DNA from 4 places in the Sutcliffiella sp. NPDC057660 genome. Region 4 is predicted to be linked to each of the others. Evidence: riboswitches for the same ligand, from Rfam matches in the RefSeq annotation. Region 4 holds a riboswitch; each other region holds the start of a gene.
What was found. Region 4 has a riboswitch for S-adenosylmethionine ahead of ACFVAD_RS21430 (carboxymuconolactone decarboxylase family protein). Riboswitches for the same ligand answer to the same signal wherever they lie in the genome.

Region 1 (8,143 bases), on a different contig from region 4:
GTACTGCTTATAGCGGAAAGGACTGTTCCAATAGCCTGTATCCATGAACCAGCAAGTATTTTCTTTTCATCATTCATGATTTATCCGCCATTCTCTTCAAATTAAAGCTTACTTTATTACCATATAAGGTCTCATCATTTCATAATCCTCGTGTTCTAGCATATGGCAATGCCATACATATAGTCCTGTAAAAGGGCCAAATTTCATGATGATTTTGGTAACTTCCCCCGGATTAGCCCTGACTGTATCTTTCCTGCCGCATTCCTGCGGTTCTGGCGGAAAGGGGTCTCCCCTATACTCAATCACCCGCTCCCGATTAAACCGCTCCACATCATATTCCCTGCGGCCCAGGATTTGAAAGTCCACCAGATGGATATGAATGGGATGGGTATCCTCGGTGGTATTGACCAAATACCAGATTTCTGTGCTCCCTAGAACTGGTTTTTCAGATATGGGGGCATCCCAGTCCTTGTTGTCCAAAAGCATCATTTCACGACCAAATCGGTCCATGGTATGATCCAATGTCAAAAAACGTTTTTTTGTCGCATCATGTGTCCGTAGTCTTGAGAGGTTTTCCATGTAAGCTGGAATGACGGAGGTGTCTATATGTCGAAGTGGCAGTTCTACGAAGAATTTCATTACTTCTACAATTTCATTTCCCTTGTCCCCCTTAGGGAATGGAGCAGGTGCATCATTGGTCATGATGATACTTTCTCCTTCGAGATTAGTAAAATCAATGATTAAATCTGCTCTTTCTGCTGGTGCAAGTGTGATGGATCTGATGCCTATCGGTCGATCCATCAGACCTCTATCCGTTCCGATCTGATACATGAGCTGTCCTGAGTCCAGTTTTATTCGATAAAAGCGGCTGTTGGAAGCATTGACTACTCGGAAACGATATTTGCGAGGTTCTACTACCAAGTAAGGCCATACTTTCCCATTGACCAGAATCGTATTGCCAAAAAACTCCGGTACTACAGATGTTTTCAATCCTGATACCGGTTCATCCGGTTGTGTCGGATAGTAGAGAGAACCATCCGGTCGAAAGGATCTATCCTGGATGATAAGAGGGAAATCATAGGCGGATGAGGGAAGTTTCAGGGAACGCTCGAAATCACTTCGTACTATATACATCCCAGCGAGTCCTGCATATATATTGAGGCGGGTAATACCAAGTGCGTGATCATGGTACCAGAGCGTACAGGAATTCATGTAATTATCGTACCGGTAGATTTTTTGTGTAAATGTGGGGCCAACCTGTTCAAAATTTGCACTGAACCATGAGTCGGGGTACCCGTCACTATCAGGTTCCACAACTGCACCATGTACATGAACGACTGTTCGGACTTCCGGAACATCTTTATGGGCACCATGAACCGTAAAGTCCACTGGCAGCAAATGCCTTTTTGGCAGAGCATTCATCCATTTGATGAATACCTTCTCCCCACAGTCGACTTCTATGGTCGGTCCAGGGAATATTCCTTCATATCCCCACACCGTTGTCGAGGGGAGATCGCGGTGAAGGGATTGCTTTGTTTCCTTCATTGTTACCTCGTAATAGGTGTAAGTGTTGTCTTTTTTTACTGGTTCTAATTTTGGAGGAATAGGGAGTGCATCTACAAATTTTGTAAGTGAGGATACAATTGTGGTTTCAGACATTTTTGATTCCCCCTTATATAGGCTCTCCCCAAAGAATATTCGGCTGTCTTGCATATTAACCCTATTTTTACAGTTCCCGTCTCCTCATTAATCCTCCTACTTGCTTTTAACCCACTGGATCGATCCCATGTCATCATGGGGATGCATGTAATGGTCGTATTTTTTATATTCCTGCTCCAAGTCTGATAAGGACAGTTCATACAGGTGCTGATCCTCCTTTTTGAATACACGGAAATAGAGGAGCTTACTGATTAATTCCGACCGCCGATTTTCAACCGCATTTTTCAAAATTTCTCCCATTTTCATCACTCCTTAAAATTTTGGTTACGTTTAGCACCGCTGTTGATTTCCGCACTAGGCTGCGCTTTCCGCGGGGCTTGCGAGAGCCTCCTCGGCTTCGCCTGTGGGGTCTCCCCTAAACGCTACCTCCCGCAGGAGTCTTCGCCTATTGCTCCAATCAACAGCTAGTCAACTATAGAAAATACAAAAAACCTCTTCCAGTCTGAGACAAGAAGAGGTTGGTTTTTTTAAGAAATAAGACCTCAACTTATCTGCCAAGCATCACTGCTTGCTGGAATTAGCACAGTATTCTTTTTATAGAATCTGTTGCTGAAGCTTCATAGGGCCATTCCCTCCACTTCTCTGGATAAGTTACGCTATTAAGTTATGACTGGAAAGAGTAATTTGTTATGATAATCATAAACCCGACGATTCCGATTTGTCAACTGTGGATTGAAGAGTTATTGTCGTGCCTCATGGACCTTCAGCATTTTTCCTTTTATCGTGGTGTGCTTCATCGCTTTCAGTACAATCGGACCCTTTCCATTCAAAATATCAACATAGGAGACATTTTCCTGAATGGTGATGATGCCTATATCCCCTGCAGCCACTCCTGGTATTTTGGATAGGGTGCCGACGAAGTCGACCGCTCTTATTTTCTTTTTCTTTCCACCATTGAAATAGAGCTTCATAATATCCTTGTTCAATTTCGCACTCTTTGCTTCTTTAATAGTTGGACGTGTATTTATTTTTATTTCAAATTCAGATGTTGCCCGAAAAACCATTTCTTTAGTTGGAGCTTCTCTTTTCGCTATCTTAAATCCAATATACGATTCGATTTCTGCGAGGAATTTTTCTTCATATGGAGTAACGAATGTAATGGCTTTTCCCGAATTTCCTGCACGAGCCGTCCTGCCTGTTCGATGGACATAGCTCTCTTTCTCCATCGGCAGGTCGTAATTGATCACAAGAGAAACATTTGCGATATCAATCCCTCTTGCCGCAACGTCCGTCGCCACCAGATAGCGGAATTTTCCTAGTTTGAACTCATTCATAACAGCGAAACGATCCTCTTGCACCAGACCGCCATGCAGCTTGTCGCAAGGATAGCCCGCGCGTTCTAGTTGACGATATACATCATCCACCTGGATCTGAGTTCTACAAAAAACGATACAGCTATCCGGGTTCTCCAGTGTTGTAACAGCCTTCAACAGTGAAAACTTTTCATTCTCTTGAACTTCAATAACTGCATGCTCAATTTTATCTGTTGTGATTCCTGTACCTTTTATTTCAATATGAGTTGGCGTTTTCATATATTTATGAGAAAGCTGCTCGACATCCTCTGGTAATGTCGCGGAGAATAGCATCGTCACCCTATCGATGGGCAACTTTTGGATAATGGCTTCCACCTGATCAATAAAACCCATATTTAACATTTCATCTGCTTCATCTATAACAAGATACTTTAAACGCTCCACGTCAAACGTCCCTTTTTCCATATGATCGAGCACCCTGCCAGGTGTCCCCACGACCACATGAGACTTTTGCTTCAACTCCAGCTTCTGCCTATCAAATGGCTGCTTGCCATAGATCGCGGTGGCTTTAACCCGCTTGAACCTACCGATATTCGTTATATCCTCTTTGACCTGGGCCGCAAGCTCGCGGGTTGGAGTCAGAACGAGTGCCTGGGGTTTATTCTCCTCCCACTCTACTAGTTCACAAAGCGGTATGCCAAATGCTGCTGTTTTGCCGCTGCCTGTCTGTGATTTCACGACGAGATCCTTCTTTTCCATTGCATTCGGAAGAACTTTTGCTTGGACTTCCGTAGGAACTGTATATTTTAATTTTTCAAGAGCGCTAACTATCTCTTCACTTAATTGGAAGTCTCTAAAACTATTTTTCATGCTGTACCCTCATTTTTTCTTCTATTTACACCTGATTCATTATACTTCATTATCGTTTGTAAAAAAAATAGACCCATTTGAGTCTATTCACTTCAGGTTAATCTTCCTGTAAGAAGGAGACCTTTAATTCAACTACCTCGGATCTGCTGCCAATTCGTATCGGCGGTCCCCAAAAACCGAACCCCGAGGAAACGATAGCATGTAAGCTGTTTTTCTTCAGGTAGCCCCAATCCAGTTCGAACATCCTTTTGGTAATGAGGTGATTGGGCATCATTTGCCCTCTGTGGGTATGACCAGATAAAATTATATCAATACCACTTTCTTCTGCTTCCTTTAGCTGGGTCGGCTGATGATCCATGGCGATGATGGGAAGATTATGGTCCAGGTTCTCTACCAATTCCTTGATAGACCGTCTTCTTGAATCCGTCTTATCTTTCCTGCCCACTAAATAAAAGCTGTCCTCGACTTTAATTACTTCATCCATGAGAATGCGGATATCAAGCTTATTCATTTCCTCTAAAAAAGCCGGAATCTCTCTTCCGTAATACTCGTGGTTGCCCAGTACACCGTACATCCCCATTGGAGCATGCATGTTCTTCAGGATTTCCCCCATTTGCTTCCGTACAAATTGCTTTGGATCGTCATCGATTATATCCCCAGGAAGCAGGATTAAATCCGGATTCATACTTTTCACGATTTTTACAAGACGACTCACATGAGCCCTTCCGGATAGCTTTCCGAAATGCATATCAGATGCTACAGCGATTTTCAGTTCTTTATGGTTTATCACATTTTTGGGTATGGAGATCTCGTAGCTTCGAATTACCGGACTGTATGCGTTGAACGTCCCTAGTGCCATGAGCAGCATAAAGATGATCAAAGTAACATTTCCGGTCCAGATGATTGCAGCTTCTTCTGATAATGGACTCCACTTCAGCAGAAATACAGTTAAATTGGCTACAGGGAACAGAAGTAGACCGTATTGCACCACCGCAAACCAATAGGAGCCGAGGATGGAGAGGAAACTAAGGACCTTCATCAGCCTTCCGAGTATATAGGAATACGCGACTATTGCTACAATGAGGCTATATAGGATGGGGTGTTCCCAATTCAAGGCGGTGCTTGCCCAGATCCACACATTCCAGCCAAGATAGTAAACGAATATATTGTACAACGAAAAAAATGCAAGAATTGATAGAACAGGACGAAGCTTCAACACGACAACCCCTTTGATGATTATATCTGCATTCATTATAAGACATTGCAACGGAAACTTATAACAAACAGCATCAAAAAACTGACCCCTGAGATAAGGGGTCAGTTTACTAGAGTGGATTTTTTCAGATAAGAGTCCAAAATTATATTTCCAAACGGGATAAATGCTGCAATTACTGCACCCGCTATCCATTTAAAGGACCATCTGACTTTATACGTTACATAGGCAATGACGAAAAGATAGGTGATGAAAAGGAAACCATGGATTGCCCCGACTACACTTACCACCTCCGGAATATCCAGGCCATATTTTATTGGCATGGCAATAAACATCAGGAGTAGAAGCGAGCCCCCTTCAATAAATCCCATTACTCGAAATCGATCAATTGGCGTCTTTTTCATAGAATATAAACCACCTTAATATTTGCTAGTTGTTTTCTGTATTATAATGGATTTCCGGGCCGCATAGCGGATAGAAAGTTGACAATCCTGTGAAGTGGAAATCTGTGAAAGAGCACCTTTTATCTACTTTTCGATTTCCTGCAATAGATCAGGTAGCCCAACTGGATCAATAGTGTCAGAACAAGTGCAGATGGAAAGATGACAATGAAGGATGCTACTGCAGCCAGATCTCCCCAGGTCGGGTCTGATAGGTGGATATAAATAGAATAGAGAACAGACAGAAAGAAACTGATGAGTACGCCATAAAACATGATTTTATACTTTTTCATGCTAGCTCCCCCTTGTGCACCAAATATTTCAATGCTCAAAACACCACTTTTGGTAAGTACATTATTTAGTTAGGCTAAATAACCCTAAAGCAAAAAAACAGTGCCATTTTTAACACCGCACTGTTTCTTACTATTCTTTATTCGCAACTTCCTTTAGTGTCTGTATACCTGCTTCCAAATAGTCCATGAATTTCTTTTCCACCTCTGACTCCAATATTCCGGGCATGCATTCCTGGATTTTCTTGAAGTTATAGATGATCAATTCCGTCTTTAACCCTCTGCTGACCAAAACACTGTTCAGCCATGTAGCGTATTCAGTAAAGGTGTTGGTATCATTCAGTTTATAAGCGGTATTCAAATATAGGAAATGATAGAAGTTGTCTTCAATTGTTCTTTCTTTCCCCTTTTCACCAAACTTTTCTTTCAGAGAGGGGAAGTCCTTGTACATCGTTGCGACTACTTTCTCAACTATGGGCGTTACATCTATCTCTCCAATATCGGCTTTTATTTTTTGTACGGTAGGAGATAATATCAGTTTGGTCATGTTGCCACAACCTTATATCTGGTGATAGTCGGTATAATTGCTGCCAACTCCTGGTCCGGATACTTCTTTTCCAACTCATGAATACGTTTATAATCCTCGCCCTGCACCCAAGTAAGAAACGCTTCTTTGGAATCCCATTCCATAAATACCGTCAATTCTCCGGTTTTCTTTTCATTTTGCAACAAAAGAAAACGGTGGAATCCTTCCGCTTTCTCCACCAGTCCTGACCGGTTATGGTAAATGGCAATCACTTCATCTGCTTTTTCTGGTGGTACTTTAAATGTCGAGTGAACGATATACATGAAAATCCTCCTTCTTGATGATTGAATCATTAAAAATGAAAATAAATTTGGGTATGAAAAAATGATGCTTCTATTTCATGTATAACGGTTTTTATGTATAGGTTATAGGTAGTTCAATATTTCTTCTCTTTATTTCTTCTATAATCAACTTTAAGAAATCTTCATTAAGATTGTTTGTTTTTGCTGCTTCATATACTTCCATCAGTGATTCATTACTTAGTAAATCCATTAGATTCCCTCCCAAGCGTTAGGATTTTCTAAATAGCTGATCTAAGGTATCTTATTATGTTATATAGAGACTGCCAACCATTCGATAGATAGTAGTTTATAGTAACCGAATATTTTAAATAAGATAGCTTTTCATCTTTTTAAAAATCCTAATAATGCGGAATGGAATTAATTGGAAAATAGATTCATCCTTATCCACCTAACTTCTATACGTAAATCTTATCGGAAACGTTTCGCATTTGTCCAATAAATTACCAGCTTTTGAGTGTAAAAACTTAGCCTTTCAGCCCTGTTCCTAAGCATTTCAACCCTTTTGGACCTACATTATAGGTACAAGTCCCGGGTTTACCGCAAGAAAGCTCAGATTACGAGATATTCAACTTAATTGTTCGTAATCTGAGCCAGCATTTCCTGAACTTCACTGATTTTGAGCTTAGAAATATGTGCATATTTTTCATGGTTGATAAAATATGCAAAATAGGTTTCGTTTTTAGGTGTAATATGTGATAGCATACGCAAATTCACGATATATGAGCGATGGGTTCGGTAGAAATTACTGTCTAGCTGCTTATAGATATCGCTGATATTTTCATAGGTTTCGACTGTTTGATTGACGGTATAGATAATGCACTTTTTCCCTGATTTTTCAATAAAAATAATATCATTGAACGCAATATAATAAAAAGAACTATTTGAACGTACCGCAAGTCTTTTGTTACCCGGAGGATCCGCAGCTTCCCGATCGTTCAAAATGATTGCTTTTGCTCTCTCCAAAGCTTTGTACACTCTGGTTTTTTCTACCGGTTTTACGATATAATCCACTGCTGAGATTGCAAAAGCTTCGACAGCAAATTCGTTGTATCCTGTAGCAAATATGAACTTTAGATCTGGCGCAAATTCAAGGCATTCCTTTATTGCTTCTAGCCCATTTTTATTTGGCATGTTAATATCCGCAATAACTAGCTCCGGATTGTTTTTCATAACACTATCGATCAGTTGTTCTCCATTTTTACAAATATCGATTATTTTAAAGTCCTTTAACTGACTAATAAAATATTTAAGTATTTCAAGAGAATCCTGATTGTCATCAACAATAATGAGATTTATTGGCTTCAATCGAAGAAAACCCCTTTCTTTCCGTAAAATTAAATAGGGATCTTCACCCAAAATGTACTTCCTTCATGTTCTCTGCTGCAAACCCCAACTGTACCTTTCATCTCCAATACATTCTGTTTCACCAGGGTCAAACCGATACCAGTTCCCTCAATATTAAAGTCTGCA
Region 2 (8,143 bases), on a different contig from region 4:
GTCATTGCAGTCTTTTCCGCTGTTCTTCAAAAGCTATTGAAAAATGCGATCGACATAAAATCTGAAAATGATTTAACGGTCTGAGGTGAAAACATGGCGATTATAATCAATATTGATGTAATGTTGGCGAAAAGGAAAATGAGCGTAACCGAACTTTCGGAAAGAGTCGGAATCACAATGGCCAACCTTTCCATACTAAAAAACGGGAAGGCAAAAGCTGTTCGGCTATCAACCTTAGAGGCGATTTGCAAGGCATTGGATTGCCAGCCTGGAGATGTATTAGAATACAGAAGTGACGAAGAATGAGTGGGGACAGTGGACCTGTCCCCATTATTTCATCTTGTAATACGTAATACCGAGTGCCAGAGCCAGTACGCCGCCTTTGACGATGTCCATGGCGTAGTAGGGGACGGACATCATGACGAGGCCGTTTTGGAGGACGCCGATGAGTACGGCTCCGATGAAGGTTCCGAAGGCGTTGGGTTTGCCTGCGCCTAATACGGAGAAGCCGATGAAGGCTGCGGCAACGGAATCCATGAGATAGGGTGCGCCTGCATTGATTTCAGCTGTCATGATCCTTGATGCCAGGACGATTCCGCCAATGGAGGCAAAAAGGGCTGACATCAGGTAGGCTACCGTTTTGTATTTGTTCACGGGAATCCCTGAGAGCTTGGCGGCTTCCGCATTCCCGCCGATCACATACATGTACCTGCCGTGCTTCGTGTATGTTAAAAAGACATGTACGAAGAGTACAACGATGCCCATGATAAGAATAATCCAGGGAACTTGGCCAATTTTACTGAAAAGCGGGCTGATCAGTCCTTCGGAGAAGTTCCCATCAGGCATGATCATGTTTTGAGAGATTGCCGCGCCTCTCGTATATGTAAGGGCAATTCCTTGAATGATGAACATCATTGCAAGCGTGAGGAGCATATCCGGAATCTTCACTTTCACGATCAGCAGGGAATTCAATAGCCCAACAATCAAAGAAGCCGCGATGGCTGCCATGATTGCAATGAAAGTATTCTGTGAAAACCATACAAACATGGAGATCACGATTGCGTTTGACAGGGAGGCGACAGAGCCGACCGATAAATCGAAACCATTCACAGCGAGTGAAACGGTAATGCCAATGGCAATCATCGTTACGATTGAAATGGATCGAAGAATGCTGATGATGTTGTTGCCTTGGATAAATGACGGATTTGCCATGGTAAAGACGGCAATCAACACGAAAATGGTCAGGATGGTGCCATATTTATATAAAAATTGAAACAAAGAGTTCGAACTGAGTGATGTGGTACCCTGCATGTTACTTTCCTCCTGCTGAGTAATATAGGATTTCTTCTTCATTGGTCTCTGATGTGTTAAGCTCCCGTGAAACCTCGCCATCATACAAGACATACACACGGCTGGTGATCCCCATTATCTCGGATGTTTCCGAGGATGCGTAAAGAACCGCTTTTCCGCGCCTTGCCAGATCGGCAATCAATTCGTATATATCCTTTTTTGCCCCAACATCGACTCCCTTGGTCGGTTCATCGAAAATATAGACATCAGCGTCAGTGATCAGCCACTTTCCGATCGCTATTTTCTGTTGATTTCCGCCGGAAAGATGCTGGGCAATGGCATCTGGGGAGGGGGTTTTGATTCCCAGACTCGTAATGAGTTCGGTGGCTATTTTCTTTTCCTTTTTCCGATCTAAAAAGCTGAAAAAAGAAGTGAATGTGTTCAAGGAAGCAGCCGTTAGGTTCGTCGTAACCGTTTCAGCCACAAGGATCCCTTCTTTTCTTCTTTCTTCCGGAACGAGTGCTATTCCCTTTTTCACCGCTTCATGAGGGCTTTTGAGTTGAACCTTTTTCCCTTTGATGAAAATGTCACCGGATGTAATGTCCGATAGACCGAACAGCGTCTTGCAGAGCTCTGTTTTGCCCGCTCCAACGAGCCCAGCGATACCTATGATTTCGCCCTCTGAGACTTTGATGGAAAGGTTATTCAGTTTAGTAGAATCAGAGAGATTGCTCACTTCCAGCACGGTCTGCCCAACCATGGATGGTTGTTCCGGGAATTGTTCCTCCAGCTTCTTGCCAAGCATCTGTTCCACCACGCTATTTTGAGTAGTAGCCGAGGTCACTTCCTTGGACACAAGCTTTCCATTTCGCATTACGGTGATCTCTTCGCAGAGTTCGAAAATTTCAGGCAGCCGATGAGAAATAAAGATGATGCCAACGTTTTGATTCTTTAAGTCTTCTATAATACGGAAAAGCTCCTTCGTCTCCGTCTGGCTTAATGGGGCTGTAGGTTCATCCAGAACCAAGAAGCGGCAATCCGTCGCGATGGACTTTGCGATCAGCACCATTTGTTTTTCCGCGAGAGTCAGTTCTCTGACAAGCCTTCTGGTGGATAGCCTGATGTTCAGCTTTTCCAGCACAAGGGATGCTTCCGTATGCAGCCCTCTCCAATCGATGAACTGCCTATTCTCACGGACTGTTTTTCCAAGCATGATATTTTCCCCGACCGTCAAATAGGAGACTAGTGCGGTATCCACTTCCTGATAGACCGTCTGGATGCCAAAGTCCTGTGCATCCTTTGGCGTGCGGATGGGAAGGAGATTTCCGTCAAGCGCAATTTGGCCGGTATAGTGACTGTAGGCTCCGGAGAGAACCTTCATCAGTGTGGACTTTCCTGCACCATTGGCTCCGATCAAGGCATGTACCTTACCGGTTTCCGCTGTGAAATCGACCTGACTTAATGCTTTCACTCCCGGGAATTCGATGGAGATGTTAGTCATTTGAAGTACCTGGGTGGGCATGTTGAGTCCTCCTTTCATAAAAGTAGTAAGTGAATAACGGTAGTTGTTAGAATGATTGGTAATTGTGTTAGAATGTTTGACGAAGTTGTTAGAATGGTGGCTAACTGTGTTAGAATGATTGGATTTTCTGTTAGAATGATGAAAAAAACTGTTAGAATGACCCGATTTTCCTTGTTGATATTGCTACCGTTAAGTTTGAATTCCAGCAAACTTCCCAATTCTTCTACCAAACACCAAGCTTTTTCTTGTAAACCCTTCTAATTTCCAAGAAAAGCTGCCCAAAAGTCAGATGATGACTTTACGGACAGCCCGTTCACTATGCTACTTCTGATAATGCTCCTTCAGTACCTTCATCCAGTCCTCTTCAAATGCGGAGGAGGTTCCCCAGCCTTCAATGATATCTGCGAGATTCACCATATTGACGGCTTGATCCGATTTGCGAAGCTCCTCTTGGGAAATGAGGGAGGCCTCAAGGTCATAGGTTTCCGGCGTTTCCTCGCCGGCCAGCTTCTTTGCAAGCAGTCGCAGGTTGACGGCACCAATCAGTTTCGGATCAACTGCCGCTGTGTATTTCCATGGGCTTTTTTCTGCCTGGATTTCCTGAAGATCGGCATTGGATACATCGATTCCATAGATCTTGATCTCGTCACGTCCTGCTTCCTGGATCGCGCGTGCCGCACCGATTGCGAAGGCATCCCATGTTGCGAAGATGGCGTCGATTTCACCTTTTTTATGCTTATTCAGCATTGCAGCTACGGCATTCTGGGTCTGAACGGATGTATCAGCAGCTGCCACACCGAATCGCTCCACTTCCTTGATGCCGGGATTGCCAGAAAGCGTGTCCTTATAGACTGCGTTCCGTCTTACCATTGGAGGAAAACCGTCCACCCAAAGGTAAACAATATTTGCTTCCCCATTAAAATCCTTCACCAACTGATCAAGTGCCAATTTCGCAAGTGCTTCATCGTCCTGAGAGGTCTGGGTCACTCCTGCTACAGTTCCGACATCCGGATTGGAGTCAAACGTTACGACGCTCTTGCCTGCTTCCACAAGCTTCTTTACTCCTTCTACAGTCGCGGCATCGTCCCCGTGGGAAAGGATGACCCCATCATAATCCTGAGTGACAGCCTGCTCGATTGCATCGTGGAACTTGGCGCTGTCCCCGTTTGCGGTGAATACATCCACTTCAAAACCGAGTGCTTCCCCTTCCTGCTTGGCACCTGCAAGGAATTGAGCGGTATGATCATCGCCGCCGATTTTGCGGATAACCTTGATCTTCGCACCTTCCCCATCTGCAAAGCGCTCCGGTACATTTTCAAAGGAAACCTTTTCCTTGGCTCCTGCAGTCTGTCCGGAATTCCCGGAGGAACATCCTGTTAAAAGTAGTGATAATGATAGTGTTGCGGCAAAAAATGATTTCACAATTGTTTTCTTCTTCATGTTCATGACTCCCCTTTAGGTTTTTCTATTTTTGGCCAGGGAGGAATTCTACAAAATAAAAAAACCTCCCTGAAAAGAGAGGTTTCACCGCAATATATATATCGGGATGCTCCTCTCTCATCTTTCAGAACACAGATATGTCCTGCAGGATTTAGCACCAATTCCATATGGAACGGTTGCCGGGCATCATAGGGCCAGTCCCTCCGCCACTCTCGATAAGAGAATACAACGTATATTCTATTAAAAAATTTCTAATTATCACTTTAATTGGTTGAAGCAATAATGTCAAGAATTTATTTTTCCGAAAATTTGGAGAAACCAAGGGAATTCAGCATTTAATCTGCAAAAAATAAACAAGAATTACTGGAACTGATCAGGGAAGAAGTTTAAAATCAATATAAATGAGTGGGGACAAGGGACCTGTCCCCGGAAAGGAATGGTGAACATGGACGCTGAATCCTTTTTCTCCAATAATATAAAAGCTGCACTGAAGAATAGTCCGCCTGGTGAGTGGATGCCAAATATTCCGGAGAACTGTATTCGGCTGAATTCCGGCTATCCTGCACCAGAGCTTATTCCTGATCAGGAGCTGAAGGCGGCGGTAGCGCGCCTCCTTAATGAGGAGCGGGATTTGCCTCTTCACTATCTAGGAAGTCCGCGTATCGATAAGCTGAAGGAGCAGATTCAAGATAGATTGGCGGAGCGTGGAATGCGTGTTTCCAAAGAGGAGCTATTGATCACTTCCGGTGCATGCCAGGCGATTGATTTGGTTGCCCGGATTCTCCTTGACGAGGAAGCTGTGGTTGCAATGGAAGCACCAACCTATATGGAGGCTTTGGAAATCTTCCAGAACTACACAGATCATTACATCTCCATTCCGGTTGATGAGCAGGGTCTTCAGACTGATCTACTCGAAAAAGAGCTGGCAGAAAGAAAACAGAGCGGCCTCGCTTTGCCGCGTTTCCTATACACTATCCCGACCTTTCAAAATCCTACTGGGACCACACTGACTTTAGAACGGAGAAAGCATCTGCTGGAGCTTGCATCCTCCTACAATTTCCTCATCATCGAGGACGATGCCTATGGGGAGCTTGCATTCAACGAAAGCCCCGCAACATTGAAGTCGATGGATAAAGAGGGACGGGTGCTTCATATCGGTTCCCTCTCCAAGGTCGTGGCACCTGGCATGCGGATCGGGTGGGTAGCAGCAGCGCATGATTTCATTACAGCTCAATGGTGGTTCAAAAAAGACCTCGATCATCCGTTTTCCCATAGCACGATGGCAGCTTTTCTGGAAAACACCGACTTCGAGAAGAGACTGGATATTTTGAAGGGCACTTATTCCGCAAAATGTGGGGCAATGCTCTCTGCCCTAAAGGAGAATATGCCAGAATCCGTTACATGGTATGTGCCTGAAGGAGGTTACTTTGCCTGGGTGAAGATCCCCGGAGCCGATACCGCGGAAATGCTGTCAGATGCCATGGCAGAAGGGGTGGCATACATCCCTGGAAAGCATTTTTTCCTTGATCAGGCAGAAGGAAAAGAGTACCTCCGTCTCTCATTCAGCTATGCTGGGGAAAAAGAGATAGCGGAAGGGATCAGGCGACTCGCCAAGGTAGTCAAGTAGATTGCAATAATAGAAAATGGACCGTCCGAAAAGTGGATTGCTGACTTTTCGGGCGTTTTTTTTGTCCATATTTTAATAGATTAGTCCGGCAAGCATAGTTACTTATTTTTTGAATATTAAGTATTTTATTTACAAATGTCAATCGCGTTATATATAGTAATTAATATAGGTAATAATTTGAATTTATGGAAAAAGGAGTTTCAACTTCATTTCTGGATAAAAGGAGGATCAAATGATCACACAAATAACATGCAAGGGACTCGAAAAGTCTTATAAGGGGGATGGCACAAAAACGATTGCGCTGAAAAGCACGGATTTAACTTTTCAAAAGGGGGAAATCACAGCAATCATCGGGCCATCAGGTTCTGGTAAGTCCACCCTTTTAAGCTTGCTTGGCACTTTGGACACGCCTTCAAAGGGGCAGATAACCTATGATGGAGAGGAAATTTTATCTAAACGAAAAAGCCTCATTGCAGATTTCCGCTTCCAGGAAATTGGGTTTATCTTTCAACAGTTTCATCTTTTGCCTACACTAACCGCCTTGGAAAATGTGATGACTCCTTTGTTTTCAAGAAAGGTCCCGTACAATAAACTTCATCGTGCCAAGGAGGTACTTGAACAGGTAGGCCTGGGGGACAAAGACGATTCCCTTCCTTCGCAATTATCGGGAGGCCAGCAGCAGCGCGTGGCCATTGCCAGGGCGATCGTCCATAAGCCGAGCTGGTTACTGGCAGATGAGCCTACAGGTAATCTGGACACGGAAACCGGGGAACGGATCTATGATTTATTGAAAGAACTGAATGCAAAAGAAAACTGTGGCATCGTTTTTGTGACACATGATTCGGCACTTGCTGCAAAAGCAGACCGGATCATTACGATGAAGGATGGAGCAGTAATTTCTGATTTGATGGGGAGCACGCCATGATTCGTTTCATATGGCAGAATTGGTGGAGAAGAAAGGAACGACTCATTCTACTGATCATCGGGGCATTCACTATCAGTGCGGGACTTACTTATCTTATCGGGCTATCGGAGACGAATAAAGGGACGATTGTCGATACGCTGCAACAGCGCTGGTCGGCGTCCTATGATATTGTCGTCAGGCCGGCAGGGACACAAAGTATTACAGAGGATAAGAAGCTGTTGGAACCAAATTATTTAAGCGGGCTAAATGGCGGAATAAGCATGGAGCAGTATGAAACAATCAAGGGTATTGCCGGAGTGGAGGTTGCAGCTCCGATAGCAATGATCGGTTATGCCGACTATCAGGTGACATTCGGGTATGTTGTTTTGCCCGACGATGGCATTTACAGAAGAATAAACGCTACTACCGTGGATAATGGTTTGAGTGAAGAAACGTCTGCATATCGCAACTATTTTCCTCAAAATATCTGGGACATCAACGATAAAGGGCCGGAGTATGGAGTCGGTGCCCCTCATTTGGATCTAACTGTATATTCCTATTCGCTCCTGGCTGGAATAGACCCTGAACAGGAAGCCAAGCTAGTCGGGCTGGATGGGGCGATAATGGATCTGGGCAAGAGCAGGTATTTTGAAAATGGTGATGTGCATGCATTCAATGAACAGGGTAATTATCACGAATTTCCCATTATCGTAAATCAGAAAGCCTTTGTCGATAAGGTTGAAAGCATTACGTTTGAGCGATTAGATTTACAGATCAATCATGAAAATGCAGATGAAGTGATGGAAATGGTGAAGGAAAAAGGAGGGGCCAAGTACCTCGACACCCTTGAGGGAGATGCTGTCCAGACTTTTTCCTATACGGGAGAAGAGACGTTTCATTCATTTGTCAGTAAAATGACTGGTGTGGATTGGAAAAGCGGGCAACTTGACACGGAAATGGTCCACCAGGCAAATAACGACCTTACTTCCATCGTTTTCAGGCCGACTCCACTCGAGTTTAGGGAAATTGAGAGCCCTTATGCGGATAGATGGCCTTTTTCCTATCAGATAGCACCATTTATGAATGGGGAAAATACTGTCGGTGTCTATAAGAACAGAGAGTCCTTCCGCGAACCGAAAGTAATGGCTCCTAGCTTTCTGGAACTGCCAAAAATCAAACCGAATTGGATCGGTTTCTATGATACTGGCAATCTTGCAATCTCAATGGATCCCACTAATGAACTTCCGATGGAAACCTACCGTCCGGCTACGGCAGAGTTCGTCATGGATGCAAAAGGAAATCCTGTAAATCCTCCAGCGCAATTGCAGCCTACCGGGGATCCCTACAGTTTTCTATCAGA
Region 3 (8,143 bases), on a different contig from region 4:
ATACCAAGCCAAAAAGAGAATTGTCAACTACTTTTTTGGAGAAAGCTTTTGACTTTTTTTAGTATGGTTCGTAAAAATCGGTCGGGAAAGCTGATGTCTAACAACTAGAATAGTATGAATTCTTTGGATAAAACCTTGAAAAATAAATTGTCACCTGTTATTATTAAACTATTATTTTTGTTCGTCATGATGCAAAGTCAGAAACAAGTTTTCGTCTTGAAGTGGAATGTAGAGCAAGAATAGTAATATTATTTACGTGGGTAAACCACAAGGAGGAACAAACATGTTACAAGGTAAAGTAAAATGGTTCAATGCAGAAAAAGGTTTCGGTTTTATCGAAGTTGAAGGTCAAGATGATGTATTCGTACACTTCTCCGCTATCCAAGGCGAAGGCTTCAAAACTTTAGAAGAAGGTCAAGAAGTTTCTTTCGAAATCGTTGAAGGTGCTCGTGGACCTCAAGCTGCTAACGTTACAAAATAATGCTAGCCAAATAGAAAAGGATCCCAACTTGTTGGGGTCCTTTTTGTTTTGGGTTTTTATGGGTAGAATGTTTTCTAGCATTGAGAGTGTCGGTAGAATTTGGAGGGTATGATCAATTGGCTGATATCTGCCATAAAACAGCCGGTTGAGACCACGATAACGGGAAAATACAAGAATGATGGTCTCAAAAGGGCCGGTTGAGACCACGATAACGGGAAAATACAAGAATGGTGGTCACAAAAGGGCCGGTTGAGACCACGATAACGGAAAAATACAAGAATGGTGGTCTCAAAAGGGCCGGTTGAGACCACGTGAACGAGGAAATACAAGAATGGTGGTCACAAAACGTCCGGTTGAGACCACGATAACGGGGAAATACAAGAATCGTGGTCTCAAAAGGGCCGGTTGAGACCACGATAACGGGAAATACAAGAATGGTGGTCTCAAAACGTCCGGTTGAGACCACGTGAACGAGGAAATACAAGAATGGTGGTCACAAAAGGGCCGGTTGAGACCACGATAACGGGAAAATACAAGAATGATGGTCCCAAAACGTCCGGTTGAGACCACGATAACGGGGAAATACAAGAATGATGGTCTCAAAACGTCCGGTTGAGACCACGATAACGGGAAAATACAAGAATGATGGTCTCAAAAGGGCCGGTTGAGACCACGTAAACGGGGAAATACAAGAATGGTGGTCTCAAAACGTCCGGTTGAGACCGCGATAACGGGAAAATACAAGAATGATGGTCTCAAAACAGCCGGTTGAGACCACGATAACGGGAAATACAAGAATGATGGTCTCAAAACGTCCGGTTGAGACCACGATAACGGGGAAATACAAGAATGGTGGTCTCAAAACGTCCGGTTGAGACCGCGATAACGGGAAAATACAAGAATGGTGGTCTCAAAAGGGCCGGTTGAGACCACGATAACGGGAAAATACAAGAATGATGGTCTCAAAAGGGCCGGTTGAGACCACGATAACGGAAAAATACAAGAATGATGGTCTCAAAAGGGCCGGTTGAGACCACGATAACGGGGAAATACAAGAATGGTGGTCTCAAAAGGGCCGGTTGAGACCACGATAACGGGAAAATACAAGAATGGTGGTCACAAAAGGGCCGGTTGAGACCACGATAACGGGGAAATACAAGAATGGTGGTCTCAAAAGGGCCCTTTTGCTGAGGTCAGTATAAAAAAAGTTGTTAACCCCTTCTCCTTCCAAATCTCCAACTAAAATCTAAAAGCTAAAAAAATCCACCTTCAACAAAAAAGGTGGAGCCAAATAACAATATTTTAATAGTATTGCGGCCTTCTATCCTCAAAGATAGGAATCTGCTTTCTTACCTCATCAACCTTAGCCAGATCGATCGTGGCTGAGATGGTTTCAGCTCCTACTCCTGCTTCAGCAAGGATCTCTCCCCATGGATCGATAATCATGGAATGTCCTGCAAACTCATTTTTAGGGTCTGAGCCGGATCGGTTGCAGGCAATCACATAGCATTGGTTTTCAATCGCTCTTGCAATCAATAAAGTCCTCCAATGCGCGACTCTTGCCAATGGCCACTCCGCAACAACGAAGATGGCTTTGGCATTTTTCGTGGTATGCGCGCGGATCCACTCCGGAAACCTGATGTCGTAACAGATGAAGCCTGCGCAGTTTTCCCCATCAAGATTAAACATTCCATCTGTTTTTCCTGGCTGAAGGAAATGGTGTTCATCCATTAGGCGAAACAGATGCAATTTGCTGTATTCACCTGCAACCTCCCCGTCTTTATTAATTGTAAGCATCGTGTTGTAGATCCCTCGGTTGGTCTTTTTAGCAATGGACCCCCCGACAATATGGGCATTCTGTTCCTTTGCGAGCGATTTCAGGAATTTGGTCGTTACAAATCCTCCCGAGTCTGCAATTCTATCAAGTCTGCCCAGATCATAGCCTGTGGACCAGAGCTCGGGTAGAACGATAATGTCCGGATTATCTTTTCCTGCTTCTTTTACAAGCTCACACACTTTCTCTATATTGGCTTCGGGGTTTCCGAAGGCGATATCAAACTGAATGCATGCAATTTTCCATTTCATGTGGTGGCCCCCCTTATTGAGAAAAAATTGTTTTTTATTTTTTTAAAAATTTCTTTACAAGTTGTTTTTAACATTATATGATTTGTGACTAGGATTTCAAGAATTTTTTAAGTAGGTGAGCAAAATGAAACTTTTCCAAAAATCTGAACTATTAGATCAGCTGCCGACTCAATTTTTTGCCTCCCTGGTGCAAAAGGTGGGAAGGGTGGTTGCCGAGGGGCATGATGTCATCAATCTTGGACAAGGTAACCCAGATCAGCCGACGCCTGAACATATTGTACGTTCTTTGCAACAAGCTGTAGATAACCCCATCCATCATAAATATTCACCATTCAGGGGCAACGACTTTTTTAAAGAGGCGATAGTCGAATTTTATAAAAGAGAATACAACGTAACGCTCGACCCGAAAACGGAAGTGGCGGTACTATTTGGCGGCAAAGCAGGTCTTGTTGAAATTCCGCAATGCTTGTTGAATGAAGGAGATACTGTGCTTGTACCAGATCCCGGCTATCCCGATTACTGGTCAGGGGTTGCCCTTGCAAAAGCACAAATGGAATATATGCCGTTAAAAGAAGTATATCATTTTTTACCAAATTATGAAGATATAGATGAAAGTGTTTTGGATAAAGCGAAGCTGATGTTTTTGAACTATCCCAATAATCCCACTGGTGCAGTTGCCACATCAAAATTTTTCGAGGAGACGGTAGACCTGGCGGATAAGCATGATATTTGTGTTGTACATGATTTCGCATATGGAGCCATCGGATTTGAAGGGAAAAGACCGCTAAGCTTTCTGCAGACTCCGGGTGCGAAAGAAGTGGGAATTGAGATTTATACACTATCCAAGACATATAACATGGCAGGCTGGCGTGTTGGATTTGCTGTCGGCAACCCCAGTGTCATAGAGGCAATCAATCTACTGCAGGACCATATGTATGTGAGCATCTTTGGTGCGGTACAGGAAGCTGCGACGACAGCCCTGCTGGAATCGCAGAAATGTGTGGAAGAGCTGGTGGACCTTTATGCAAAAAGAAGGGATATCCTCATTAAAGGGCTGCAGGAAATAGGATGGGAAGTTACTGCGCCGCAAGGCTCTTTTTTTGCCTGGTTAAAGGTTCCCGAAGGATTCACATCCTCTGAATTTGCCGATAAACTGCTAGATGAGGCTCATGTGGTCGTGGCGCCGGGAATAGGATTCGGATCCCATGGTGAAGGCTATGTGCGTGTAGGTCTGCTGACAAGTACTGAACGTCTGAAGGATGCGGTGCAAAGGATTCAAAAACTGCATATTTTCTGAATACTTTGTTGACAACTAGCCGGAAGGATGTCATAATTCCTGTTAGATTTCTTTTATTTTAACCTTAAAAATATTATATATATTGCGTTTTCTTATCAAGAGCAGGTGGAGGGACTAGCCCGATGACACCCGGCAACCGACTTATGTACATAAGCACGGTGCTAAATCTTGCAGCTTTAATGCTGGGAGATAAGAGGATGTTAGGATGCCTAACCTCTTCTTATCGAAGAGGTTTTTTAGTGCTTACATATCATACCATTTCACGTGATTGAAAGGATGACAGATATGAGTGAAATTATTGCCACATACCTAGTACATGACAGAAAAGGGAACTTGGAAAAAAAAGCTGAGGGTATTGCCCTTGGTTTGACAGTGGGTTCTTGGACAGATTTGCCGCTTTTGGATCAGGAACAGCTGAAAAAACATAAGGGCAGGGTGGTTCATGTCCAGGAACTTGAACCAAGCGAGAGGGTGAACAGCTATATCGGAAGCACCGTCACCAGAGGGATAATCCAAATCGGTTACCCGAGCTTAAACTTCAGCAATGATCTACCTGCAATATTGACAACTGTGTTCGGGAAGCTCTCCTTGGACGGTGAAATCAAGCTGTTAGATTTGGAGTTTTCGAGTGAACTGAAAAGCCTATTCCCCGGACCAAAGTTCGGTGTGGAGGGAATCAGGGAACTGACGGGGATAACCGATCGTCCGTATGTCATGAGCATTTTTAAAGGTGTAATTGGCAGGGACCTCGCATTCCTTGGAAATCAACTTCGGGAACAGGCACTTGGAGGAGTCGATTTTATCAAGGATGATGAAATCCTTTTTGAGAATCCGCTCACGCCATTTGAAAAGAGAATTGCAGTCGGCAAGAAAGTTTTGGAGGAAGTTTACGAAAAGACAGGGCATCGTGCCCGCTATGCTGTCAATCTTACAGGCCGAACGTTTGAATTGAGGGAAAAAGCGAAGCGGGCAGTGGAGCTAGGTGCAGACATTTTACTATTCAATGTTTTTGCTTATGGATTGGACGTGTTACAGTGTCTTGCTGAGGATAAAAATATCCAGATACCGATCATGGCACACCCTGCAGTAAGTGGGGCAAGTACTCCATCAGAGTTTTATGGGATTTCCAACGAACTTCTTCTTGGAAAACTAGTTAGGTACGCTGGAGCCGACTTTTCCTTGTTTCCTTCCCCCTATGGCAGTGTCGCATTGCCAAAGAAGGAAGCACTGGGAATCAGAAACAGCTTAACAAAGGTCGAAGATGGAATGAAAGCTGCCCTGCCTGTACCATCAGCTGGAATCCATCCAGGCCTTGTACCGCAGCTTTATCAGGATTTTGGATTGGATTCTGTCATCAATGCAGGTGGAGGAATCCATGGACACGCTTTGGGCGCCATTGGCGGTGGTTCGGCTTTCAGACAGGCGGTTAATGGAGTGTTGGCTGGAAAAACCTTGAGCGAACAGGCTGAAACGAACCCGGAACTGAAACTCGCAATTGAACAATGGGGCAGTTTGGAGGTTGCAAAATGAGTGCAGGTCAGCCAATGATATTTTGTGATTTTGATGGAACGGTAACAGACAGTGACAACATCATTGCCATTATGAAGAAATATGCCCCACTTGAGTGGAATGAATTAAAGGATAAAGTTCTTTCGCAGGAGATATCCATCCGGGAAGGAGTGGGGAAAATGTTTTCCCTGCTTCCCTCAAACCAAAGGGAAGAAATCAGCACGTACATTTTAGAACATGCCGCGATCAGAAGAGGATTTCATGAGTTTGTGGAATACACGAGGAACCAGCAGATTCCACTTTATATTGTGTCAGGAGGAATAGACTTTTTTGTGGAGCCTCTGCTGAGTGGAATTGTGCCCCGGGGCCAAATCTACTGCAATGAGTCTGATTTTTCAGGAGAGAGCATCAGGATTCACTGGCCGCATTCTTGTGATGAGGAATGCCAAAACGAATGCGGGTGCTGCAAACCATCAGTCATTCGTAAACTTGCAGATAAGGACACTTATAAAATAGTGATTGGTGATTCCATTACAGATCTGCAAGCGGCGAAAATGGCGGATAAAGTAATAGCCAGGGATTTTCTGATTGAAAAATGCAATGAGCAATCCATTAACTATGAAGCATTTGAAGACTTCTTCGATGTGATAAAGATACTGAAGAAGCAGGAGGTGTCATCATGAGTATTCAGATAGCAAGGTGGAATGAGCTTGCAGATGTGAAGGAGGAGCTGGCTGGCCGCGATTGGTTTTTTGGAACAAGTGGAAATCTTTCGATCAAAGTAACAGATCATCCTTTGACTTTTTTTGTATCAGCAAGTGGTAAGGATAAGCGGAAAAGAACACCGGAAGATTTTCTGCTAGTAAACTATGCTGGGGAAGCGGTGGAAGAGACCATTCTGTTGCCTTCCGCCGAGACACTGCTTCATGTGGAAGTGTACGGCAAGTCAAATGCCGGTTGCTCCCTTCACGTCCATACGGTCGACAATAATGTCATTTCGCAATTATATGCAGAGCAGAAGGAGATAGTCTTTACAGGCCAGGAAATTATAAAAGCCTTGGGGATTTGGGAAGAGGATGCCTCTGTCAGCATTCCAATTATTAAAAACCATGCTGATATTCCAAAACTTGCGAGGGAGTTTTCAAAGCACATTCATGGAGACAGTGGTGCTGTGCTGATCCAAAATCACGGAATTACGGTCTGGGGAAAAACGGCATTTGAAGCGAAAAAACACCTGGAAGCATGGGAATTCCTGTTTTCCTATCACTTAAAGCTTTTAAGCGTGAAAAACAGTATTAGAGCAAGCTTGCAGGTCCATTAAAAATAAACCTTGAGGAGGAAAAAAGAATGGCTGAAATCAGAATTCATCAAACAAACGAAAGAATCAAAGTACAAGAAAAAGTGGAATCCTTTTTGACTGAAAATGAAGTAATTTATGAAAAGTGGGATACCTCCAAGCTGCCTGATTATCTTCAGGAGAATTTTGCACTGACAGAAGAAAATAAAGAGGAAATCCTAGCTGCCTATCAGAGTGAAATTGCGGACATTTCGGCAAGACGTGGATACAGAGCACAGGATGTCATCTCCTTATCCGATACCACTCCTAACCTGGAACAGCTTTTGCAGAATTTCAATAAAGAGCATCATCACACCGATGATGAGGTCCGCTATATTGTGAGCGGCCATGGGATTTTTGTCATTCAAGGCAAGGACGGCAGCTTTTTCGACGTGGAACTGGAGCCTGGAGATCTGATAAGTGTACCACCAAATGTCCGTCATTATTTTACCCTCATGGAGGACAGAAAGGTCGTAGCCATACGGATTTTCGTTACGACTGAAGGATGGGTTCCAATTTATGAGAGCCAGACAGAACAGATAAATAACTAAGTAACGAGAGGCATTTGAGTGATATGATTTTCACTCAAATGTCTTTTTTTATGAGTAATCCCCCCTTAAAGAGGGAATATAATGGAAGGTGATGAACTGATGCAAATAGGAGGCTATTTTATGGAGCATATAGTGATAATTGGTGGAATAGCGGGTGGCATGAGTGCGGCTTCCAAGCTTAGAAGACTAAAGGAAGATGTAAAAATAACCGTCTTTGAAAAGGATGAACATATTTCATATGGTGCCTGCGGTCTACCCTACTACATATCTGGAGTGACAGCGTCGCACGAAGACCTATTGGCGAGGACTGTAGAGGATTTCGAGAAACGGAATATCCAGGTACATATTCAGCATGAAGTCAAAAAAGTGGTGCCAGAGCGAAGAGTAGTGCTTGTCCAAAATCTCCAATCCGGCGAAATGATGGAAGTGAACTATAATAAACTACTGATAGCTACCGGATCAAAACCAATTGTTCCTCCATTTGTACCAAAGGATGCAGAGAATGTCTTTACTTTAAAGACCCTTAAAGATGGAATGGACATGAGAAAATACTTTCAAGAAAGAAAAGATGTGAAGAGGGTTGGGATAATCGGTGGTGGGTATATAGGGATGGAACTGGTCGAAACGATGATGGAATTACAAAAGGAAGTAACGGTCATCGAATTGCAGCCACATATCCTTCCTAACTATGATCAGGATATGGCTGAAATCTTGGAGGATTGCCTAAAAGACAGGGTGAAAATCCTGACTGGCGAAGAAGTCAAGGAGCTTCACGTTGTGGAAGGGAAGGTTACCAGCGTAAGCACGGATAAAGGGAAGTATGATGTGGATGCAGTTATCGTGAACATCGGGAATAAACCTAACACGGAGTTTGTCAAAGGTAT
Region 4 (8,143 bases):
ATGGTTCGCCTTGCTCATCCATTGTTGAAATGTTTTCTGTTCTTCTGTGTGCGGTTGATACTCCGCATATTGATTTTGGAGCATCTGCTCGAGCGCCTGACTTGGTTGATAATAGCGGAACCAATCCACGACCAGGTAGACAACCAGCAGGAAGCCCCCTATCGACAGCGGGTACCAAAGCTCCGTGTTTGCGGGTTCGCTTAGATGGAAAAAGGTAATGACAGCTGCCATGTTGAGGAGGTAAAAAAGGATGAGGAGCATTCGGTCTTTTAGGTATTTCATGAAAACCAACTTAATCATTGGATTCACCCGGAACATTCAGCATATAGCCCACCCCTCTCTTGCTGGTTATTACGTTCGGCAAGCCGAGCGATGCGAGCTTCTGCTTGATCCGCGTCATATTGACCGTCAACGTATTATCATCGACAAACGTCAACGTGTCCCACACTTCTTCCATCAAGGCCTCCCGCGAAATATATGTATGATGCTTTTCCATCAACTTTTTCAATAGCTTAAATTCGTTTTTGCTAAGATCAAGCTTCTTATCTTTGAAATTTACGCTAAGCGTGTGATTATCCACGCTCAGCGATCCCACCGACACATTTGAATTGTCCTGTCCTGCATATTCCCCATATGTCCGTCGTATCGCTGCTTTCACCTTCGAATGGAGAATCTCAAACGTAAAAGGCTTTGTTATATAATCATCGGCACCAAGCTCGATCGCCATAATCTGATCCATTTCCGAGCTTCTTGCAGAAATGATGATGATCGGCACCTTCGACTGCTGGCGAATGCTCCTGCATAAAAAATAACCATCATAATATGGCAGATTAATATCCAATAAAACTAGATCCGGCTGAACAGCCGTAAATTCCGAGACGATATTCCGGAAATCCGTCGGTGCATGCACCTCATACCCGTACCGTCCCAAATGGCCGCTTATCAGCTCACTCAGCTGCCCATCATCTTCAATAAGCATCAATCTGTGCATGGTTAAACTCCTTTTTTTAAAAAGCATGGTTCCTGTAGATTGGTAGACTTGTGCTACAGGTATATTTTAACAGAAACTTATCAGGGTTTGAGAAAATTGTGGAGGTTTTTGCCCGATTGGATCCTTTCGATGGAACGTTGGATCCGGATTGTCCTGTTTTGGATCCGGTATCCGCATTTTCGGATCCGAATCTCCCGGTTTTGGATCCGCACATAAAAAAGACCACCTTTACCAGGCAGCCCTCGTCGATTATTTTTCAATTTACAGAGTGGCTCGTCAATGTCACTTGAACCATCCCTTCATCTTGAACCAGATGAACAGGCTCACACCCATGACCGCCATGACACCAAGCGCGACAAAGTATCCGTAATGATATCTCAGCTCTGGCATGTTCTCGAAGTTCATTCCATAGATCCCAGCAATAAAGGTTAACGGTGCAAAGATGGACGTGATGATGGTGAGGACCTTCATGACATTGTTCGATTGATGAGAGTTCAAGGAAAGATAATTGTCCCTGATATCTGCCGTCAACTCCCTGTTGTTCATCACCATTTCAGAGAGCTTGAGAAGGTGGTCATAGATATCAGAGAAATATTCTTTTCTTTTCAAAACGCCACTCAAGCGATGCGAATTCAGCATCCGGTAAAGCAGATCGCGCATCGGATTGATCGTATGCCTCAAGTTCAACAACGCATACCTCGTATCGAACAGCTCCTCCATCAGTTGGTTCATCGACTTGTTCTGGGTATTGTCCTCGATCTTGTCCAGCTGATCCTCCATGTTATAAAGGAATGGAAAATAATTATCTACGACATTGTCCAGGACTTCATAGAAAACGTAATGTTCATCCCATTTTTTTACGTTTTTCGGACTCGCCATCAAATTGTCCCACACCTCATCCACCTCTTTAGAAGGGGCATGATGGAAGGTGACGACATACTTATCTCCCAAAAAGAAATTCAGTTCCTCTTTGGTGATTTCTTCATCCTTTTCCTCGATGCAATGTGTCACATAAAACGTATGGTCCTCATAATAATCCAGCTTCGGCCGCTGCAGTCTATGTATACAATCCTCAATCGCCAGGGGATGAAAATGGAAAGTAGTCTCCAGGTGCCCAATTTCCGCTTCTGTAGGCTGGTCAAAGTCCACCCACACCCATTTATAGGCGTTCATATCCAAGTTGTCGATCGATATATCTTTATTTAAATGATGATCCTTTGTCATTCCCGCAATTCGTATCACAGTATCTTCCTCTCGCTGTTTCTTTCCTTTACTTATACCCCTTTTCCGGAAATTTTAAATCAGGCGTTGACTCTTGGGTAACCCTAGGCCCTATACTTAAGATAGACGGCAGAGGTGCACATCTGTAAAGTCTGTTTGGAGGAGTGGAAGCATGTTTAAAATCGGGGAATTTGCTAAGATGAGTGGCCTGTCAATTCATACGTTATACCATTATGAGAGCATCGGCTTGATAGAGCCAGGCTTTGTCGATCCGCATACCAATTACCGTTATTATGACGCGGGGCAGCTGGTGTTCATCAATAAAATCGCCGCGCTTAAGGATGCGGGATTTTCACTTGGGGAAATCGGGAAGGTCCTTGGGGACACGCCGGTCACCAAGGAACTCATCCCTATGCTCGAATCGAAAGCCGAATCCCTGGAAAAACAGCTCGAACAGGAAACCAACAGACTCGAACGTCTCCGTACCAACATTTTTCTCATAAAAAACGGAGGGGTACCGATGATGAATGACATCTCAATTAAAAAAGTGGAGCCGATATTAGTGGCGTCCATCAGGGAAGAGTTTAAAGAAGAGAGCTTTGATGCATTTTGCGAAAGGCTGTGGGGACAGGTAAACGATCACATTGACCGTTCAGAAGCCAAGCGGACCATACCTTGTATGACGATTTACCATTCAGGTTTGTATGTTCATACTGATTCTGCAATCGATTTGGAGGTTGCAGAGCCGATCACGAAGGTGATACCCGGAAATGCGACCGTGAAAGTGCACGAACTGCCTGCCGTGGAAAAAATGGCTTGTGTGGTGCATAAAGGACCTTTTTCCACTATTGGAGAAACATCGCGTGCCTTGTTTGAGTGGATTGCGGAGAACCGCTACAGCGTGAGTGGTCCTGTGCGGGAGATCTATCATAAAGGGGACTGGGTGACGGAGGATACGAGTGAGTATGTGACTGAGCTGCAGGTGCCGATTGAATAACAAGAACGAACCCACTGAACATTCAGTGGGTTCTTTGTTCTTGTTTATTCTATTCCTTCCGGGAGCCAATCCGGATTAAGTTCCACTGCATCCGATATCTCTATTCCGTTCGGGAACAGTTCGATTCCGTGGAAGGTGTCCGCCAGATCCTGTTGAACCTTTATGGCGTTTTCGTCCACTTTCAATACGCCGAAGTCCCTTCTTTCATTTGCGTTAATCAATGGTTTTTCATCGAGATTAAGCTCTTTCGCAAGAATTTCGGCTACCTCTTTTTTGTTTTTGTTTGCCCATTGGTTGGATTTCTCCAATTCTTCCAAAATGATTTTCACAAGCTCCGGATTGTTTTCCAAAATCTCTTCAGAACCGAAATAGAAGGTTCTATTCTCCGTTAACCCTTCTCCATTCACAATTGTTCTTGTATCAAACAAACTTTCAACAATGGATAGATAAGGATCCCATGTTCCCAGGACATCGATCTTATCGGATGAAAAAGCGGCTGATCCTTCAGCGGCGTCCGCATAGTAGACAACATCTACATCACTTTCCGACAATCCCTCTTTCTCCAGTGCCTTCAGCAAAAGATAATGCATGTTCCCGCCTTTTGTCACGCCTACTTTTTTACCTTTCAAATCTGTAACACTCTCAAGTCCTGAATCCTTCTTCGCTACAAGGGCGACCCCTTTAGGATAGGGCGTTTCGGAAGCTGCATATTGAATCGGCTTTCCACCTGCTTGGGAAAAGACACTATTCGCATCTGAAGCATGGCCGAAATCTATATGCCCTGCATGCAATGCTTCCAGCAAGGCTGTTCCGATGGTAAAGACCTTCCATTCTACTTCATAGCCCTCTTCCTTCAGTCTGTCATCCAGATTCCCCCTTGCTTTAAGAATGTTCAGCGTGTTGCCTTTTTGATAGCCGATGATCACCTTTTTCCCTGCACCAGATGCATCCCCTCCCGTACTGTCCGAGGAACCACACGCTGCTGCTACCAATAAGCTTGCAATCGCAATTATTGCTAATAAAATTCTCTTCATCTCTACACTCCTTCTCCCTTATCCAAAATTCTTTCAAGAATCATGTTCTCGTAATCTGTAAACCTCGCATCCTTTACACGGGGACGCTGCAAATCAATTTTCACATCCAAGGAGATCCCTCCATCTTCTATCAGGACGACCCGGTCAGCGAGAATGATCGCTTCACTGACATCATGTGTCACCAATATCGAGGTGAAGCGCTGCTGCTTCCAAAGCTGTTCAATCAGTGATTGCATTTCAATTCTTGTTAAGGCATCCAGTGCACCCAGCGGTTCATCAAATAGAATCAGATCCGGATCTCCTGCCAAAGCCCGTGCAAGTGATACCCTCTGCTTCTGTCCGCCGGATAAAACCCCTGGCCACTCGCTGCTTTTTTCAAGCAGGCCAACATTGCCCAAAGCCTGCTCCGCTTTGGTGCGATCGGAATTTCCTACCCTGACGTTGGTCAGCACGTCTTTCCATGGGAGCAACCTCGCATCCTGGAACATCATTCTTGTTGTTTCCTGCACTCCTTTTACCTCTTTGCTGTTGAAGGTGATGACTCCCCCTGTTATGCTCTCCAATCCCGCTATCGTTCGAAGGAGGGTGCTCTTCCCACAGCCGCTCTTACCCACAATGGCTACAAACTCTCCTGCTTTCACATGGAAATCGATATTCTGCAGCACTTTCAACGAACCAAAGCTTTTGTCCAGATTTTTAATATTGATCTCTACTCCTGCCACTATAACGCTCTCCTTTTCAACTTTCTTGTCGAACGTTTCTTGCTTTTGAAGAAATTGGGATGCCATTGCAGCCACCTTCGTTCAAGTATGGTCGCGATGTAGTCTGACAGCTTCCCTAACAACGCATATAAAATGATACTCAATATCACAATGTCCATCTGCACAAATTCCCTTGCCGAGGTTGCCATATAGCCGATTCCGGAATCAGAACCGATCGTCTCCGCCACAATCAGCGACATCCACATGATCCCCAGGGCATATCTCACTCCAACCAGTATCGAAGGCAATGCTCCTGGTAGAATGATGTTCGTGAACAGCTGCAATGGCTTAAGACGGTAGATGCGTCCCATTTCAAGCAGTCCCTTATCCACGTTTTTGATTCCATGGAAGGTATTCAAATAAATGGGAAAAGCGACACCAAGGGCTACCAGGAATATTTTGGCCTCCTCCCCGATCCCATACCAGATGATGACCAATGGGATCAAAGCCAAGTGGGGAATGGTACGGATCATTTGGATGGAAGTATCGAACAGTCTTTCAAAAATCAAGAAGGTTCCATTCACCAGACCAAGTACAAACCCAATCGAGCCTCCTATCAAAAACCCTATCAATGCCCTTCCTGTACTCACCGCTATGTAATCGAAAAGATCACCTGACCTGGTGAGCCTGATTGCTCCTTCTACCACACTTAATGGGGTTGGCAAAAAGTTCTTGGCGATATAACCTGCCTGCCCGAGCACCTGCCACACTCCGATAAAGATGATTGGGACCAGCCAGGGGAGAACATGATTCACAAATCTATTATTCTTTCCTTTCCACATTTGAATTCCTCCTGTTATTCACCATAAGCAAGCAATACTTCATCGATGTGCCTGATAGCTGCACCTGCTAACAGGGCGGATGCAATACTGCTTGTTTCCTTGATTTCCTCTTCGCTGATGGACCAATTTACTGCCTGCTCCCTGAACAACGAGATACTGTAGCGGTTATTCAAGGCGTAGCTGATGGATAACCCTATTAAGATCTTCGTTTTTCTATCCAGGTGAAAACAATCCTCGGTTATTGGATATGTAAAGAACTCTTCTGCACTTTTGGAAGAAAACACTCGAATGTTCTCTTCATCGTCGAGTAAAGGATTTGCCTGTATCGATGCCGATAGTACCGCAGCCTCCACCAGTTCTTCTACACAGGCTCCTGCCTCTTTGGCTTTTTTTGTGTGATAATCCACACAATAGCTGCATTTTGTTACATGAGTTACTGCTACCGCAATGATTTCCTTGGTCTTTGAATCAAGTGAACCTTCAGACCATACTTCATCTGCAAAATTGCGGTATTTTCTGAATGGTTTCGGCGCTTTTTTCAGAGCCTCTCCTAGATTCCTGCGAACCTCTTGATATGTTGACAAATTGTTTTCCCCCTCCATTTTTTCGAGCATCAAAATATAATTAAACTTATATGTTTGGTTGGTTTAAGATATGCACTATTCCCCCCAATAAAAAAACCCCCTTCCAATAAATAAGAAGAGGGTTTATCAAAAAAATCCCCTTCTCATCTTCCAGAGCATGCTCTGTTGGAATTAGCACCATTCAATCATTCGATTGCGGTTGCTGAGGTTTCGCAGGGCCAGACCCTCCACCTCTCTTAATAAGAAGTAAATCATAATTTAATTTAATTCGTAGTTAACAGGTAAGTTTAATTGTTTATTAGCTTAACAGGTATTTATTTACTTCACAAGAACTTTTTCAATTTTTATAACTATTTATCATTTCAGTACGAAACCTCCTTCCACTCTCTGCGTACTAACTACTAGTAGAAGGAAAACTATTTAAGGGGGAATTTTACATGAAAGAAAAAGGCTGTATCAAATGCGGATCCACCAACGCAGGAACAAAAGAAATCGCCACAACCGGAACAGGGCTTTCCAAAATGTTCGATATCCAGCATAACCGCTTCATCGTCGTATTCTGCAAGAACTGCGGCTACTCGGAATTCTATAATAAGGACACTTCCACAGCTTCGAATGTGTTGGATTTCTTTTTTGGTGGGTGAGTTTCTTTAAAGAGGGCGTCCCAAACAATGGAGACGCCCTCCTCTTAGATTGCTTCAGCTTTTATGATGAACCGCTGCTGCGTGACATCAAAATAACCCTTTGACTCGATGCTGCGGTGGATGCTATAAAGCTGTTCCTTATATTTAACAACCTCAAAGTCCGGTAGCTGCCAAGGAATGGCCTTCAAATAATAAACCAATGACCCCACGTCATAAAAACGCTGGATAGGCGATTCCTCTTTGAATAAAGTTATACGAAAACCATTCTCCTCAAGCTCTCTTTTAGCGAAGTCCAGCTGCCAGTGGAGATACTCGTCGTTCAACGGTATCCCGAGCGCTTCATTGATTTCGGCACAATCCGCCCCTCCGACCTGCTGCGTCAGAAAAATCCCTCTGTCCGAGATGACCCTTCTTACCTCGGGTGCAGAATAGGCTTCATGTTTGTTGATGATGAGGTCGAACTGACCTTTTGCAAAAGGGAGGAGATTGTCCTCCTCTATCTCGACCACGGTTACTCCCAATGGGCCTAGCCGCTTTGTGGCGATGGGAAAATTGGGTTTGTAACCTTCCGTTGCGAACACGGATTGTGGAAACGGCTGGAGTTTGGCAAGAAGCTCTCCGCCCCCTGTTCCCATATCGAGCAAGCTTGTCGCTTCTGTGATCAGCTTTTTCGCCATGCTGCCGTAAGACCAGGATAGTAGGCTTGCAGCCATGCGTCCTGTATCCGTCACATAAGAAAAATCCCAACCCGAAAAATCCTGTTCGGCCTCTTTTAAATAGTGGATGAATGATTTGTCATTTAACATGCGATTACCTCCAATTTTATTATGCTTTGTGTAGGATTGCCCGCCGGAGGTCCGCGAGAACGGTCTTATATATCATGCTCCAATAGATTCATATTCTGCAGTCCTTTCTTTTTTCTCCTAATCCTATCAAAACTTTCGAATGTTTTCTGCCGCTTACTGTACCTATTCTGTAAATATTACCATATTTCGATGTTTTAGCTATCTGGAAATTTGACGATATTAATAGTATTGAAAAAGTTCTACATTTTACTTTTTCAACATATACAGGTACTATCCGGAAATTCGAACAAGCACTTTTTAATGGGGGAAAAACAATGAGATCA

Region 1: it holds a riboswitch for S-adenosylmethionine, as region 4 does, so the genes downstream of both, ACFVAD_RS14615 (Fur-regulated basic protein FbpA) here and ACFVAD_RS21430 (carboxymuconolactone decarboxylase family protein) in region 4, are expected to answer to the same signal.
Region 2: it holds a riboswitch for S-adenosylmethionine, as region 4 does, so the genes downstream of both, ACFVAD_RS08120 (sugar ABC transporter substrate-binding protein) here and ACFVAD_RS21430 (carboxymuconolactone decarboxylase family protein) in region 4, are expected to answer to the same signal.
Region 3: it holds a riboswitch for S-adenosylmethionine, as region 4 does, so the genes downstream of both, mtnW (2,3-diketo-5-methylthiopentyl-1-phosphate enolase) here and ACFVAD_RS21430 (carboxymuconolactone decarboxylase family protein) in region 4, are expected to answer to the same signal.

What each region holds. Positions count from the first base shown of each region.
Region 1 is NZ_JBHVHV010000011.1:184,590-192,732, reverse strand. Features, by position in the region: gene ACFVAD_RS14625 (DUF6944 family repetitive protein) at 1-77, opposite strand, end outside; gene ACFVAD_RS14620 (multicopper oxidase family protein) at 109-1,659, opposite strand; gene ACFVAD_RS14615 (Fur-regulated basic protein FbpA) at 1,756-1,959, opposite strand; SAM riboswitch class I at 2,204-2,312, opposite strand; gene ACFVAD_RS14610 (DEAD/DEAH box helicase) at 2,400-3,842, opposite strand; gene ACFVAD_RS14605 (metallophosphoesterase) at 3,940-5,094, opposite strand; gene ACFVAD_RS14600 (DUF3817 domain-containing protein) at 5,160-5,459, opposite strand; gene ACFVAD_RS14595 (hypothetical protein) at 5,579-5,788, opposite strand; gene ACFVAD_RS14590 (hypothetical protein) at 5,919-6,332, opposite strand; gene ACFVAD_RS14585 (antibiotic biosynthesis monooxygenase family protein) at 6,329-6,634, opposite strand; gene sda (sporulation histidine kinase inhibitor Sda) at 6,726-6,863, opposite strand; gene ACFVAD_RS14575 (LytR/AlgR family response regulator transcription factor) at 7,244-7,978, opposite strand; gene ACFVAD_RS14570 (GAF domain-containing sensor histidine kinase) at 8,008-8,143, opposite strand, start outside.
Region 2 is NZ_JBHVHV010000006.1:124,408-132,550, reverse strand. Features, by position in the region: gene ACFVAD_RS08140 (DUF2975 domain-containing protein) at 1-84, shown strand, start outside; gene ACFVAD_RS08135 (helix-turn-helix domain-containing protein) at 94-306, shown strand; gene ACFVAD_RS08130 (ABC transporter permease) at 331-1,311, opposite strand; gene ACFVAD_RS08125 (sugar ABC transporter ATP-binding protein) at 1,313-2,812, opposite strand; gene ACFVAD_RS08120 (sugar ABC transporter substrate-binding protein) at 3,134-4,252, opposite strand; SAM riboswitch class I at 4,367-4,474, opposite strand; gene ACFVAD_RS08115 (aminotransferase-like domain-containing protein) at 4,698-5,879, shown strand; gene ACFVAD_RS08110 (ABC transporter ATP-binding protein) at 6,112-6,804, shown strand; gene ACFVAD_RS08105 (ABC transporter permease) at 6,801-8,143, shown strand, end outside.
Region 3 is NZ_JBHVHV010000003.1:37,198-45,340, forward strand. Features, by position in the region: gene cspD (cold-shock protein CspD) at 284-481, shown strand; gene ACFVAD_RS03425 (carbon-nitrogen family hydrolase) at 1,784-2,566, opposite strand; gene ACFVAD_RS03430 (pyridoxal phosphate-dependent aminotransferase) at 2,691-3,863, shown strand; SAM riboswitch class I at 3,953-4,059, shown strand; gene mtnW (2,3-diketo-5-methylthiopentyl-1-phosphate enolase) at 4,149-5,393, shown strand; gene ACFVAD_RS03440 (2-hydroxy-3-keto-5-methylthiopentenyl-1-phosphate phosphatase) at 5,390-6,055, shown strand; gene ACFVAD_RS03445 (methylthioribulose 1-phosphate dehydratase) at 6,052-6,693, shown strand; gene ACFVAD_RS03450 (1,2-dihydroxy-3-keto-5-methylthiopentene dioxygenase) at 6,720-7,259, shown strand; gene ACFVAD_RS03455 (CoA-disulfide reductase) at 7,380-8,143, shown strand, end outside.
Region 4 is NZ_JBHVHV010000022.1:62,787-70,929, reverse strand. Features, by position in the region: gene ACFVAD_RS21470 (sensor histidine kinase) at 1-300, opposite strand, end outside; gene ACFVAD_RS21465 (response regulator transcription factor) at 293-991, opposite strand; gene ACFVAD_RS21460 (hypothetical protein) at 1,108-1,281, shown strand; gene corA (magnesium/cobalt transporter CorA) at 1,274-2,233, opposite strand; gene ACFVAD_RS21450 (MerR family transcriptional regulator) at 2,385-3,209, shown strand; gene ACFVAD_RS21445 (aliphatic sulfonate ABC transporter substrate-binding protein) at 3,254-4,243, opposite strand; gene ACFVAD_RS21440 (ATP-binding cassette domain-containing protein) at 4,246-4,965, opposite strand; gene ACFVAD_RS21435 (ABC transporter permease subunit) at 4,965-5,786, opposite strand; gene ACFVAD_RS21430 (carboxymuconolactone decarboxylase family protein) at 5,801-6,370, opposite strand; SAM riboswitch class I at 6,511-6,616, opposite strand; gene ACFVAD_RS21425 (zinc ribbon domain-containing protein) at 6,808-7,014, shown strand; gene ACFVAD_RS21420 (class I SAM-dependent methyltransferase) at 7,059-7,820, opposite strand.